3 regions of the Pelosinus fermentans DSM 17108 genome follow, and region 1 is predicted to be linked to each of the others. Evidence: a T-box and tRNA genes for the amino acid it is inferred to sense, from the RefSeq annotation. Region 1 holds a T-box; the other regions hold tRNA genes.
What was found. A T-box is a leader RNA that pairs with one kind of tRNA and senses whether it is charged. The one in region 1 lies ahead of ileS (isoleucine--tRNA ligase), so its partner is inferred to be a tRNA-Ile.
Positions count from the first base shown of each region.

Region 2: it encodes a tRNA-Ile, which carries the amino acid that the T-box ahead of ileS (isoleucine--tRNA ligase) is inferred to sense. The anticodon was not compared.
Region 3: it encodes a tRNA-Ile, which carries the amino acid that the T-box ahead of ileS (isoleucine--tRNA ligase) is inferred to sense. The anticodon was not compared.

Region 1 is NZ_AKVN02000001.1:2,357,037-2,361,326, forward strand. Features, by position in the region: gene proC (pyrroline-5-carboxylate reductase) at 1-633, shown strand, start outside; gene FR7_RS10725 (YlmH family RNA-binding protein) at 626-1,411, shown strand; gene FR7_RS10730 (DivIVA domain-containing protein) at 1,430-1,879, shown strand; T-box leader at 1,941-2,155, shown strand; gene ileS (isoleucine--tRNA ligase) at 2,184-4,290, shown strand, end outside.
Region 2 is NZ_AKVN02000001.1:4,223,473-4,227,762, reverse strand. Features, by position in the region: gene lysS (lysine--tRNA ligase) at 1-375, shown strand, start outside; rRNA gene FR7_RS19545 (16S ribosomal RNA) at 996-2,553, shown strand; tRNA gene FR7_RS19540 (tRNA-Ile) at 2,656-2,732, shown strand; tRNA gene FR7_RS19535 (tRNA-Ala) at 2,830-2,905, shown strand; rRNA gene FR7_RS19530 (23S ribosomal RNA) at 3,182-4,290, shown strand, end outside.
Region 3 is NZ_AKVN02000001.1:2,736,910-2,741,199, forward strand. Features, by position in the region: rRNA gene FR7_RS12720 (23S ribosomal RNA) at 1-1,727, opposite strand, end outside; tRNA gene FR7_RS12725 (tRNA-Ala) at 2,004-2,079, opposite strand; tRNA gene FR7_RS12730 (tRNA-Ile) at 2,177-2,253, opposite strand; rRNA gene FR7_RS12735 (16S ribosomal RNA) at 2,356-4,014, opposite strand.

The DNA of each region.
Region 1 (4,290 bases):
AAAGCAGCAGATATATTGTTTTTAACTGTGAAGCCTCAGATTATTAATGGTGTATTAGATGCCATTGCACCACTGCTTTCACCTACAACCTTAGTTGTATCAATTGCAGCGGGAATTACAATTGGAATACTTGAGAGCAAATTGATACGGATTCCAATTGTAAGAGTTATGCCAAACACTCCGGTGTCAGTAGGGGAAGGGATGTCTGTTCTTGCTTTGGGGCATTATGCAGGTGAAGAAAATGGCGAATTAGTATTAACTATTTTTGCTTCTGTAGGTAGAGCCATTATTATGGATGAAAATGCTATGGATGCAGTAACGGGATTATCAGGTAGTGGTCCGGGATACGTCTTTGTACTTATTGATGCATTAACAGATGCAGGTGTCCGGGTTGGCTTGTCCAGACAAAATTCATTGGTTATGGCAGCTCAGACCTTATTGGGAGCAGCTAAGATGGTTCTGGAAACAGGGGAACATCCCGCAAGATTAAGGGATATGGTAACTTCTCCAGGTGGAACTGCTATTGCGGGTATACATGTATTAGAGCAAAAGGGTGTAAGAGCAGCTTTAATTGATGCAGTACAAGCAGCTACAAAACGTTCACAGGAGATGGGGAAAAAATCACATGGGTGACCGAGAAAAAATTATACGATATTATCAGGCTAGCGGTGAAGGTGAATTAGCAGCTAAATTATTGGATTTAGCTGAAGCGGCATTGCGTAATCGAAAGTACAAAGTAACAGAGTTTCTGGATCCTTACGGTTATAGCATTGCAGAAACGATTGGTGCACATTATGATCGATTAAAGCTGGTAGCCAGCGGTGGTTATGATGGGGCGGAGCGAGTTAAAGCTGTTTTTATAAATGAAGAGTTTCGGGGTACCCCTGATGCTGCAGTAGAGGCTGTCTCCGTAACATGGGATGAGAGATATTATCAAATCACTCATCGAGATGTGCTGGGGGCATTGATGGCATTAGGTATCAAGCGAGAAATTATTGGTGATATCATTATGTGTGGGCATGGATGCCAAATTATTATCGATTCATCTTTCTTCAATTTTCTTATGCAAAATTTCAGTAAGATTGGTGCGGCGCCTATCAGTATTACGCAATTGAAGATCGCAGATATTGCTCCTCGAGAAGAAAAAGTAAAGGAAATCAAAACGACTGTAGCTTCTCTTCGATTGGACGTCATAGCAGCAGCTGGTTTTGGAACTTCCCGCAGCAGAATGTCAGAGGAAATCGTGGCAGGTAAACTAAAAATAAACTGGCAGGAAGCTAAAAATAGTGCTCAGTCCATTAAAGAAAATGATGTTATTTCAATGCGTGGACGGGGGAGAGTCGAAGTTTGTGAAGTACTGGGGCAAACCAGAAAAGGACGAATGAGTGTTGTATTAAAACGTTTTATGTAGATACGTGGAGGTGTATTCATGCTAACCCCTTTAGATATTCATAATAAAGAATTTAAGAGAAGTTTTCGAGGATATAACGAAGAAGATGTTGATGAATTCCTTGACCGAGTCATAAAAGATTATGAGCTATTATATCGGGAAAATATTGAGTTGAAAGAGAATATGGACCGACTTAATAGTAAATTAGAACATTTTCAACATATGGAAAACACTTTGCATAATACGTTAATTGTTGCTCAGGAAACAGCGGAAGAAGTAAAGTTAAATGCTAAAAAGACAACAGAACTAATGATAAAAGAAGCAGAGATCAACGCTCAGAAACTCGTAGAGGAAGCTGCCAACAAAGTACGTCGTATGGCTAGTGAATATCAGGATTTGAAAAAACAAGTTGATGTATATCGTGTTCGTATGCGTACCCTTGTACAAGCACAGTTGGAGATATTAGGTGAATCTGGTGAGGATGAATAGGTAATTTGACAATGTACCTTTTATTGGTTATAATCAACTTTATTGTAGAATGTTAATACTAATACAAGTTATGATGGAGACAGTAGCTAAAAAACTGATTTTACAGCGAGTTAGGAATAGTGTAAGCCTAATAGTAATCAAGTTTAGTGAAGATCACTCCTGAACTGCAAACTGAAATACAGTAAGATTTGCCGTTTAACGAGCGTTATATCGTTACAAAAGTGGCTGTAACAGTCATTAGGGTGGTACCACGGGAAACAACCTCTCGTCCCTTCAGGGATGAAGAGGTTTTATTTTTTTGGAGGTGTTATTGTTGGATTATAGTAAAACCCTTAATTTACCGCAAACTGAATTTCCAATGCGAGGAAATTTACCAGAAAGAGAGCCTGAAATGCTCAATTACTGGAAGCAACAAAAAATTTATGAGAAACGTACAACGCAGGTGGAAAAGCCTAAATTTATCTTACATGATGGGCCTCCTTATGCGAATGGTGATATTCATATTGGTCATGCTTTAAATAAGATTTTAAAAGATATGATTTTGAAATACAAATCATTACGCGGATTTAATACTCCTTATGTGCCTGGTTGGGATACTCATGGTCTACCGATTGAACATGCTGCCATAAAAATACTCGGTCTAAATAGGCATGAACTAAAACCATTGGATTTACGTCGTGAATGTAAAGATTATGCTTTGAAATTTGTTGATACCCAGCGTCAAGACTTCAAACGTTTAGGTATTGGTGCTGATTGGGACAATCCATATGTAACATTGCGGCCTGTCTATGAAGCAAAGCAGATCGAGGTCTTTGGGGAAATGGCTAAGAAAGGTCATATTTATAAGGGTTTAAAATCGGTGTATTGGTGTACTTCATGTGAGACTGCTTTGGCAGAAGCTGAAATTGAATATGCAGAAAAAAAATCTCATACCATTTATGTTAAATTTCCTTTAGTGGATGATAAAGGGACTTTGCCTGTAGGAATAAATGCTGAAAATGTATATGGTGTCATTTGGACAACCACGCCTTGGACAATGCCGGCCAATGTTGCCATTGCTGTTCATCCGGAATTAGAATACGCATGGGTGGAATCCCAAGGTGAAATTTATCTTTTAGCAGTAGAATTAATTGAAGCGGTAGCAAAAGATAATAAACTAGAAAGCTATACGATATTGTCCACTTTAAAGGGGGCTGATCTTGAAGGTGTGGTTTTCTCCCATCCCTTTATCGAGCGGGAGTCTATAATTGTTTTGGCCGACTATGTTACCCTAGAACAAGGTACTGGCTGTGTACATACGGCTCCAGGACACGGCCCAGACGATTTTGAAACGGGTATAAGGCACGGATTGCCAATCATTAATCCCGTGGACCATGCAGGGCGCTTTACAGCTGAAGGTGGCATATTTGAAGGCATGTTAATACATGATGCTGATGTCCCTGTAATCAAAGAACTAGCAGCACGTGGTATGTTGCTTGGCAAGGGTAAAATCAAACACCAATACGCTCATTGCTGGCGTTGCAAAAATCCTGTTATTTATCGGGCAACGGAACAGTGGTTTGCATCAGTAGATGGGTTTAGGGAACAAGCATTGCAAGCGATTAAAGATGTACAATGGATTCCTGGCTGGGGTGAAGACCGGATACATAATATGGTGGCGGATCGTCATGACTGGTGTATTTCCCGTCAAAGGGTATGGGGAGTTCCAATTCCTATTTTTTATTGTACACAATGTAATGAACATGTTATCAATGATATAACAATTACTGCTGTTAAGAATTTATTTCGTCAAGAAGGTTCTGATGCATGGTGGGCCAAAGACTCAAGTGAAATATTGCCAGAAGGCTTTACTTGTTCCCATTGCGGTCACGATAGTTTTCGCAAAGAAACGGATATTATGGATGTTTGGTTTGATAGCGGGTCAAGTCATGCAGCTGTACTAGAGCAGCATGAAGAACTTGCATGGCCGGCTGACTTATACTTAGAGGGAAGTGATCAGCATCGAGGGTGGTTTCAGTCATCTTTATTAACATCAGTGGCAACAAAGGGAATTGCCCCTTATAAAGCGGTTCTTACTCATGGTTTTGTGGTAGATGGTGATGGTCGTAAAATGTCTAAATCCGTTGGTAATGTTATTTTTCCACAGGATGTTATCAAAAAATATGGGGCTGACATTTTGCGTTTATGGGTAGCCTCTGCTGACTATCAGGCGGATGTTCGTGTTTCGAACGATATCTTGAAACAATTGTCTGAAGTATATCGAAAAATACGCAACACCTTCCGCTACATTCTGGGCAGTATTCATGATTTTAACCCAGATACAGATAGAGTGGGTTATAATGAGTTATTAGAGATCGATCGGTGGGCACTTTTACGATTAGAACAAGTTCGTGAGAAAGTTACAAAAGCGT
Region 2 (4,290 bases), 1.9 Mb from region 1:
GAACATTTAATTCAACCTACCTTTATTATTGGACATCCTACAGAAATTTCTCCTTTAGCTAAACGAAATAAAGAAAATCCTGAAATCACGGATCGCTTTGAAGTATTTGTCTTCGCACGTGAATTAGCAAATGGCTTTTCTGAGTTAAATGATCCTATTGATCAGGAAGGACGCTTCGCTTCTCAAGTCGAGCAGCGTGAATCAGGCGATGATGAAGCTCACATGATGGATCATGATTATGTGAATGCGTTAGAGTATGGCTTGCCACCAACAGGTGGTTTAGGTATTGGTATTGATCGTTTAGTTATGCTGCTGACCGACAGTCCTTCTATTCGAGATGTATTGTTATTTCCTCATATGCGGCATAAAGAATAGAGAAAAAACAAGAAAAGCGAGCGCTAGCTCGCTTTTCTTATAAGTAAAAAAGTATGTTAGGTGCGAAAAAATGAGATTTTATGAACCACAAAGGTACAATGCCGCCGATGCGGCACACAAAGGAGTGCACAAAAAAATATATAAACCCCTTTGTGTCCTTTGCGCCTTAGTGGTTCGGTTTTAGCCGATCTGTTCTTCATATTCTTCGCGTCTTCGCGGTTCAAAAGGTTTATGTTTTTAAGACCCGCGATAGCGGGCTTTCTTACGGAAGAATAATTTAAAGAATAAAGGGATAGCTATATTGACAAGATAGTACTAAAATGATAAAATGATATTCGCGCTACAGAAACATGCCAGATGTTGGTAACAGAAAAACAAAAAGATAACATTGACATGTCGATGAATGTGTGATAGTATATATAAATGTCGGCGGTTGAAAAACTTCGAAAAGTTTACCAACAATCGAATGTGTTCCTTGAAAACTAAACAATGTAAGTAAGGTTAAAATAAGCCAGATGTGCGGTACTCGTTTTCGAGTGCGAAACAAAGTTGTTCTGCGAAAGCGAGAACAACACAAACAAGTTTTTTAAAGAGCCATCAAGGTTCTTCATAATATAACTTTTATGGAGAGTTTGATCCTGGCTCAGGACGAACGCTGGCGGCGTGCCTAACACATGCAAGTCGAACGGAGATTTCAGCAATGGAATTTTAGTGGCGAACGGGTGAGTAACGCGTAGACAACCTACCTTCTAGCTGGGGACAACACTGCGAAAGTGGTGCTAATACCGAATGTTGTATTTTGAATGCATATTTAAAATACTAAAGGTGGCCTCTATTTATAAGCTATCACTAGAAGATGGGTCTGCGTCTGATTAGCTAGTTGGTGAGGTAATGGCTCACCAAGGCGACGATCAGTAGCCGGTCTGAGAGGATGAACGGCCACACTGGGACTGAGACACGGCCCAGACTCCTACGGGAGGCAGCAGTGGGGAATCTTCCGCAATGGACGAAAGTCTGACGGAGCAACGCCGCGTGAGTGAAGAAGGTTTTCGGATCGTAAAACTCTGTTTTCAGGGACGAATGTGTGGATTGTAAATAATGGTTCATAATGACGGTACCTGACAAGAAAGCCACGGCTAACTACGTGCCAGCAGCCGCGGTAATACGTAGGTGGCAAGCGTTGTCCGGAATTATTGGGCGTAAAGCGCGCGCAGGTGGGATAATCAGTCTGATGTTAAAGTTCGGGGCTTAACCCCGTGAAGCATTGGATACTGTTATTCTTGAGTGCAGGAGAGGAAAGTGGAATTCCTAGTGTAGCGGTGAAATGCGTAGATATTAGGAGGAACACCAGTGGCGAAGGCGACTTTCTGGACTGTGTCTGACACTGAGGCGCGAAAGCCAGGGTAGTGAACGGGATTAGATACCCCGGTAATCCTGGCCGTAAACGATGGGTACTAGGTGTTGGGGGTATCGACCCCTCCAGTGCCGGAGTTAACGCAATAAGTACCCCGCCTGGGGAGTACGGCCGCAAGGTTGAAACTCAAAGGAATTGACGGGGGCCCGCACAAGCGGTGGAGTATGTGGTTTAATTCGACGCAACGCGAAGAACCTTACCAAGGCTTGACATCGTCTGATGATCCTAGAGATAGGAAGTTCTTCTTCGGAAGACAGATAGACAGGTGGTGCATGGCTGTCGTCAGCTCGTGTCGTGAGATGTTGGGTTAAGTCCCGCAACGAGCGCAACCCTTATCCTATGTTGCCAGCACGTAAAGGTGGGAACTCATGGGAGACTGCCGTGGATAACACGGAGGAAGGTGGGGATGACGTCAAGTCATCATGCCCCTTATGTCTTGGGCTACACACGTACTACAATGGGCTTAAATAGAGGGTAGCGAAGCCGCGAGGTGAAGCCAAACCCAAAAACAAGCTCTCAGTTCGGATTGCAGGCTGCAACTCGCCTGCATGAAGTCGGAATCGCTAGTAATCGCAGATCAGCATGCTGCGGTGAATACGTTCCCGGGCCTTGTACACACCGCCCGTCACACCACGAAAGTTGAGAGCACCCGAAGCCGGTGAGGTAACCAGCAATGGAACCAGCCGTCGAAGGTGAGATCAGTGATTGGGGTGAAGTCGTAACAAGGTAGCCGTATCGGAAGGTGCGGCTGGATCACCTCCTTTCTATGGAGATTTGAAGGATGAAATACTCTTTCATATCCAAGGTCGACACATCTGGTTGTTCACTTTTGCTTACATTGCTTAGTTTTGAGGGAATACCTCTACGGGCCTATAGCTCAGCTGGTTAGAGCGCACGCCTGATAAGCGTGAGGTCAATGGTTCGAGTCCATTTAGGCCCACCATTTATTCGTCCACTTGGATTCGAGGTTTTAATAACTCGAATTTTTTTAGTCGGGTAAATGAAAAGATGTTAGTATTTTATACTAACATATAGAATACGGGGGATTAGCTCAGCTGGGAGAGCACCTGCCTTGCACGCAGGGGGTCAACGGTTCGATCCCGTTATCCTCCACCATTTATTAAATGTTCTTTGAAAACTGCACAGAAGAAAGCGACGTAATTAATTCTAATAGCAATATTAGGGTGATTACCGAGCATGTTAGGATTTTTTGAAACATGTATATTCTTGTTTTAGTACTCGAATATACCACCAAGTAAAGGTTGGCAAGAAGCTGTCAGATGCTAGGCGGAGCGAGGACAAGAGTGAGTCGTACTTCTGTACGTCGAACGAATGCCCACAGCGACAACAACGCAGATGATAGGTTATTGACAACCGAGTAACGAGACAATAAGTCAAGTTATGAAGGGCATACGGTGGATGCCTTGGCGCCAAGAGCCGAAGAAGGACGGGGTAAGCTCCGAAAAGTCACGGGGAATCGCAAGCAGGTATTGATCCGTGAATATCCGAATGGGGAAACCCAACAATGGTAATGCATTGTTACCCATGGCTGAGACCATGAGGAGGGCACCTGGGGAACTGAAACATCTAAGTACCCAGAGGAAAAGTAATCAAGCGAGATTCCCTAAGTAGCGGCGAGCGAACGGGGAAGAGCCCAAACCGATTCAGTTTACTGATTCGGGGTTGAGGACCAGCATAATTCAAGTCAGGCTTAGTCGAACTACCTGGAAAGGTAGACCATAGGGGGTAACAGTCCCGTAGACGAAAAGCAGAGCAAGATGGCTGAGATCCAGAGTACCACGAGACACGTGAAACCTTGTGGGAAGCAGGGGGGACCACCCTCCAAGGCAAAATACTCCTTGGCGACCGATAGCGTATAGTACCGTGAGGGAAAGGTGAAAAGCACCCCGGGAGGGGAGTGAAAAAGAACCTGAAACCGTATGTCTACAAGCAGTCGAAGACCCTTATGTGGTCGACGGCGTGCCTATTGAAGAATGAACCGGCGAGTTACAGTAACTAGCGAGGTTAAGCAGAAGATGTGGAGCCGCAGCGAAAGCGAGTCTTAATAGGGCGATTAGTTAGTTGTTGTAGACCCGAAACCGCAGTGATCTATCCATGGCCAGGTTGAAGCGCAGGTAAAATTGCGTGGAGGACCGAACCCGTGAACGTTGAAAAGTTTTGGGATGAGTTGTGGATAGGGGTGAAATGCCAATCGAACGCGGAGATAGCTGGTTCTCCCCGAAATAGCTTTAGGGCTAGCCTCAAGAAATAAGTACAGACGGTAGAGCTCTGATTGGGCTAGGGGCCTTATAGGTTACCGAACTCTGTCAAACTGCGAATGGCTGTACTCGGACCTTGGGAGTCAGACTGCGAATGATAAGATCCGTAGTCAAGAGGGAAACAGCCCAGACCATCAGCTAAGGTCCCCAATGCCGTACTAAGTGGCAAAGGATGTGGAACTTCAGAAACAACCAGGATGTTGGCTTAGAAGCAGCCACCAT
Region 3 (4,290 bases), 380 kb from region 1:
GTTACGGGGACATTTTGCCGAGTTCCTTAACGAGGGTTTTCCCGCGCACCTTAGGATTCTCTCCCCGCCTACCTGTGTCGGTTTGCGGTACGGGCACCCACAGCCTCGCTAGAAGCTTTTCTTGACAGCATGGGATCAGTAAGTTCATCAACCTTACGGTCAACTCCCCGTCACTCCTCAGGCTTAACGTTTAGCGGATTTGCCTGCTAAACACCCTACAAGCTTAGACGCATTTCTTCCATTCATGCGATTACTTACCCTTCTGTGTCACTCCATCACTCAAACGGATGTGGGTGGTACTGGAATGTTTGCCAGTTGTCCATCGCCTACGCATTTACGCCTCGGCTTAGGCCCCGACTTACCCTGAGACGACGAGCGTTGCTCAGGAAACCTTAGGCTTTCGGTGGACAAGATTCTCACTTGTCTTTTCGCTACTCATACCGGCATTCTCACTTCTATATACTCCACAGCTCCTTACGGTACTGCTTCGATGCGTATAGAACGCTCCCCTACCACTTGTATCCTAAGATACAAATCCATAGCTTCGGTTCCGTACTTTAGCCCCGGACATCTTCGGCGCAAAACCTCTCGACCAGTGAGCTATTACGCACTCTTTAAATGGTGGCTGCTTCTAAGCCAACATCCTGGTTGTTTCTGAAGTTCCACATCCTTTGCCACTTAGTACGGCATTGGGGACCTTAGCTGATGGTCTGGGCTGTTTCCCTCTTGACTACGGATCTTATCATTCGCAGTCTGACTCCCAAGGTCCGAGTACAGCCATTCGCAGTTTGACAGAGTTCGGTAACCTATAAGGCCCCTAGCCCAATCAGAGCTCTACCGTCTGTACTTATTTCTTGAGGCTAGCCCTAAAGCTATTTCGGGGAGAACCAGCTATCTCCGCGTTCGATTGGCATTTCACCCCTATCCACAACTCATCCCAAAACTTTTCAACGTTCACGGGTTCGGTCCTCCACGCAATTTTACCTGCGCTTCAACCTGGCCATGGATAGATCACTGCGGTTTCGGGTCTACAACAACTAACTAATCGCCCTATTAAGACTCGCTTTCGCTGCGGCTCCACATCTTCTGCTTAACCTCGCTAGTTACTGTAACTCGCCGGTTCATTCTTCAATAGGCACGCCGTCGACCACATAAGGGTCTTCGACTGCTTGTAGACATACGGTTTCAGGTTCTTTTTCACTCCCCTCCCGGGGTGCTTTTCACCTTTCCCTCACGGTACTATACGCTATCGGTCGCCAAGGAGTATTTTGCCTTGGAGGGTGGTCCCCCCTGCTTCCCACAAGGTTTCACGTGTCTCGTGGTACTCTGGATCTCAGCCATCTTGCTCTGCTTTTCGTCTACGGGACTGTTACCCCCTATGGTCTACCTTTCCAGGTAGTTCGACTAAGCCTGACTTGAATTATGCTGGTCCTCAACCCCGAATCAGTAAACTGAATCGGTTTGGGCTCTTCCCCGTTCGCTCGCCGCTACTTAGGGAATCTCGCTTGATTACTTTTCCTCTGGGTACTTAGATGTTTCAGTTCCCCAGGTGCCCTCCTCATGGTCTCAGCCATGGGTAACAATGCATTACCATTGTTGGGTTTCCCCATTCGGATATTCACGGATCAATACCTGCTTGCGATTCCCCGTGACTTTTCGGAGCTTACCCCGTCCTTCTTCGGCTCTTGGCGCCAAGGCATCCACCGTATGCCCTTCATAACTTGACTTATTGTCTCGTTACTCGGTTGTCAATAACCTATCATCTGCGTTGTTGTCGCTGTGGGCATTCGTTCGACGTACAGAAGTACGACTCACTCTTGTCCTCGCTCCGCCTAGCATCTGACAGCTTCTTGCCAACCTTTAGTTGGTGGTATATTCGAGTACTAAAACAAGAATATACATGTTTCAAAAAATCCTAACATGCTCGGTAATCACCCTAATATTGCTATTAGAATTAATTACGTTGCTTTCTTCTGTGCAGTTTTCAAAGAACATTTAATAAATGGTGGAGGATAACGGGATCGAACCGTTGACCCCCTGCGTGCAAGGCAGGTGCTCTCCCAGCTGAGCTAATCCCCCGTATTCTATATGTTAGTATAAAATACTAACATCTTTTCATTTACCCGACTAAAAAAATTCGAGTTATTAAAACCTCGAATCCAAGTGGACGAATAAATGGTGGGCCTAAATGGACTCGAACCATTGACCTCACGCTTATCAGGCGTGCGCTCTAACCAGCTGAGCTATAGGCCCGTAGAGGTATTCCCTCAAAACTAAGCAATGTAAGCAAAAGTGAACAACCAGATGTGTCGACCTTGGATATGAAAGAGTATTTCATCCTTCAAATCTCCATAGAAAGGAGGTGATCCAGCCGCACCTTCCGATACGGCTACCTTGTTACGACTTCACCCCAATCACTGATCTCACCTTCGACGGCTGGTTCCATTGCTGGTTACCTCACCGGCTTCGGGTGCTCTCAACTTTCGTGGTGTGACGGGCGGTGTGTACAAGGCCCGGGAACGTATTCACCGCAGCATGCTGATCTGCGATTACTAGCGATTCCGACTTCATGCAGGCGAGTTGCAGCCTGCAATCCGAACTGAGAGCTTGTTTTTGGGTTTGGCTTCACCTCGCGGCTTCGCTACCCTCTATTTAAGCCCATTGTAGTACGTGTGTAGCCCAAGACATAAGGGGCATGATGACTTGACGTCATCCCCACCTTCCTCCGTGTTATCCACGGCAGTCTCCCATGAGTTCCCACCTTTACGTGCTGGCAACATAGGATAAGGGTTGCGCTCGTTGCGGGACTTAACCCAACATCTCACGACACGAGCTGACGACAGCCATGCACCACCTGTCTATCTGTCTTCCGAAGAAGAACTTCCTATCTCTAGGATCATCAGACGATGTCAAGCCTTGGTAAGGTTCTTCGCGTTGCGTCGAATTAAACCACATACTCCACCGCTTGTGCGGGCCCCCGTCAATTCCTTTGAGTTTCAACCTTGCGGCCGTACTCCCCAGGCGGGGTACTTATTGCGTTAACTCCGGCACTGGAGGGGTCGATACCCCCAACACCTAGTACCCATCGTTTACGGCCAGGATTACCGGGGTATCTAATCCCGTTCACTACCCTGGCTTTCGCGCCTCAGTGTCAGACACAGTCCAGAAAGTCGCCTTCGCCACTGGTGTTCCTCCTAATATCTACGCATTTCACCGCTACACTAGGAATTCCACTTTCCTCTCCTGCACTCAAGAATAACAGTATCCAATGCTTCACGGGGTTAAGCCCCGAACTTTAACATCAGACTGATTATCCCACCTGCGCGCGCTTTACGCCCAATAATTCCGGACAACGCTTGCCACCTACGTATTACCGCGGCTGCTGGCACGTAGTTAGCCGTGGCTTTCTTGTCAGGTACCGTCATTATGAACCATTATTTACAATCCACACATTCGTCCCTGAAAACAGAGTTTTACGATCCGAAAACCTTCTTCACTCACGCGGCGTTGCTCCGTCAGACTTTCGTCCATTGCGGAAGATTCCCCACTGCTGCCTCCCGTAGGAGTCTGGGCCGTGTCTCAGTCCCAGTGTGGCCGTTCATCCTCTCAGACCGGCTACTGATCGTCGCCTTGGTGAGCCATTACCTCACCAACTAGCTAATCAGACGCAGACCCATCTTCTAGTGATAGCTTATAAATAGAGGCCACCTTTAGTATTTTAAGTATGCACTCAAAATACAACATTCGGTATTAGCACCACTTTCGCAGTGTTGTCCCCAGCTAGAAGGTAGGTTGTCTACGCGTTACTCACCCGTTCGCCACTATCTGATATTCAACACTCAATCCTTAGCTTTTGTGTTGGCACTTGTTAAATGCGTGAAGCGCTCTCTTCTTTCGCGCTTGACGCTTGGCTACACTGCTAAATATTCAGTGTTGAATACCAGACCGTTCGACTTGCATGTGTTAGGCACGCCGCCAGCGTTCGTCCTGAGCCAGGATCAAACTCTCCATAAAAGTTATATTATGAAGAACCTTGATGGCTCTTTAAAAAACTTGTTTGTGTTGTTCTCGCTTTCGCAGAACAACTTTGTTTCGCACTCGAAAACGAGTACCGCACATCTGGCTTATTTTAACCTTACTTACATTGTTTAGTTTTCAAGGAACACATTCGATAAAGATCTTAAAAAATAATAATTATGCCGCTTCAAACGACCTCATTGATTTTAACATCTTTACATAAGTATGTCAACTTTTTTATTGCAAATTGGTGACTTGTCTATATTATCATAT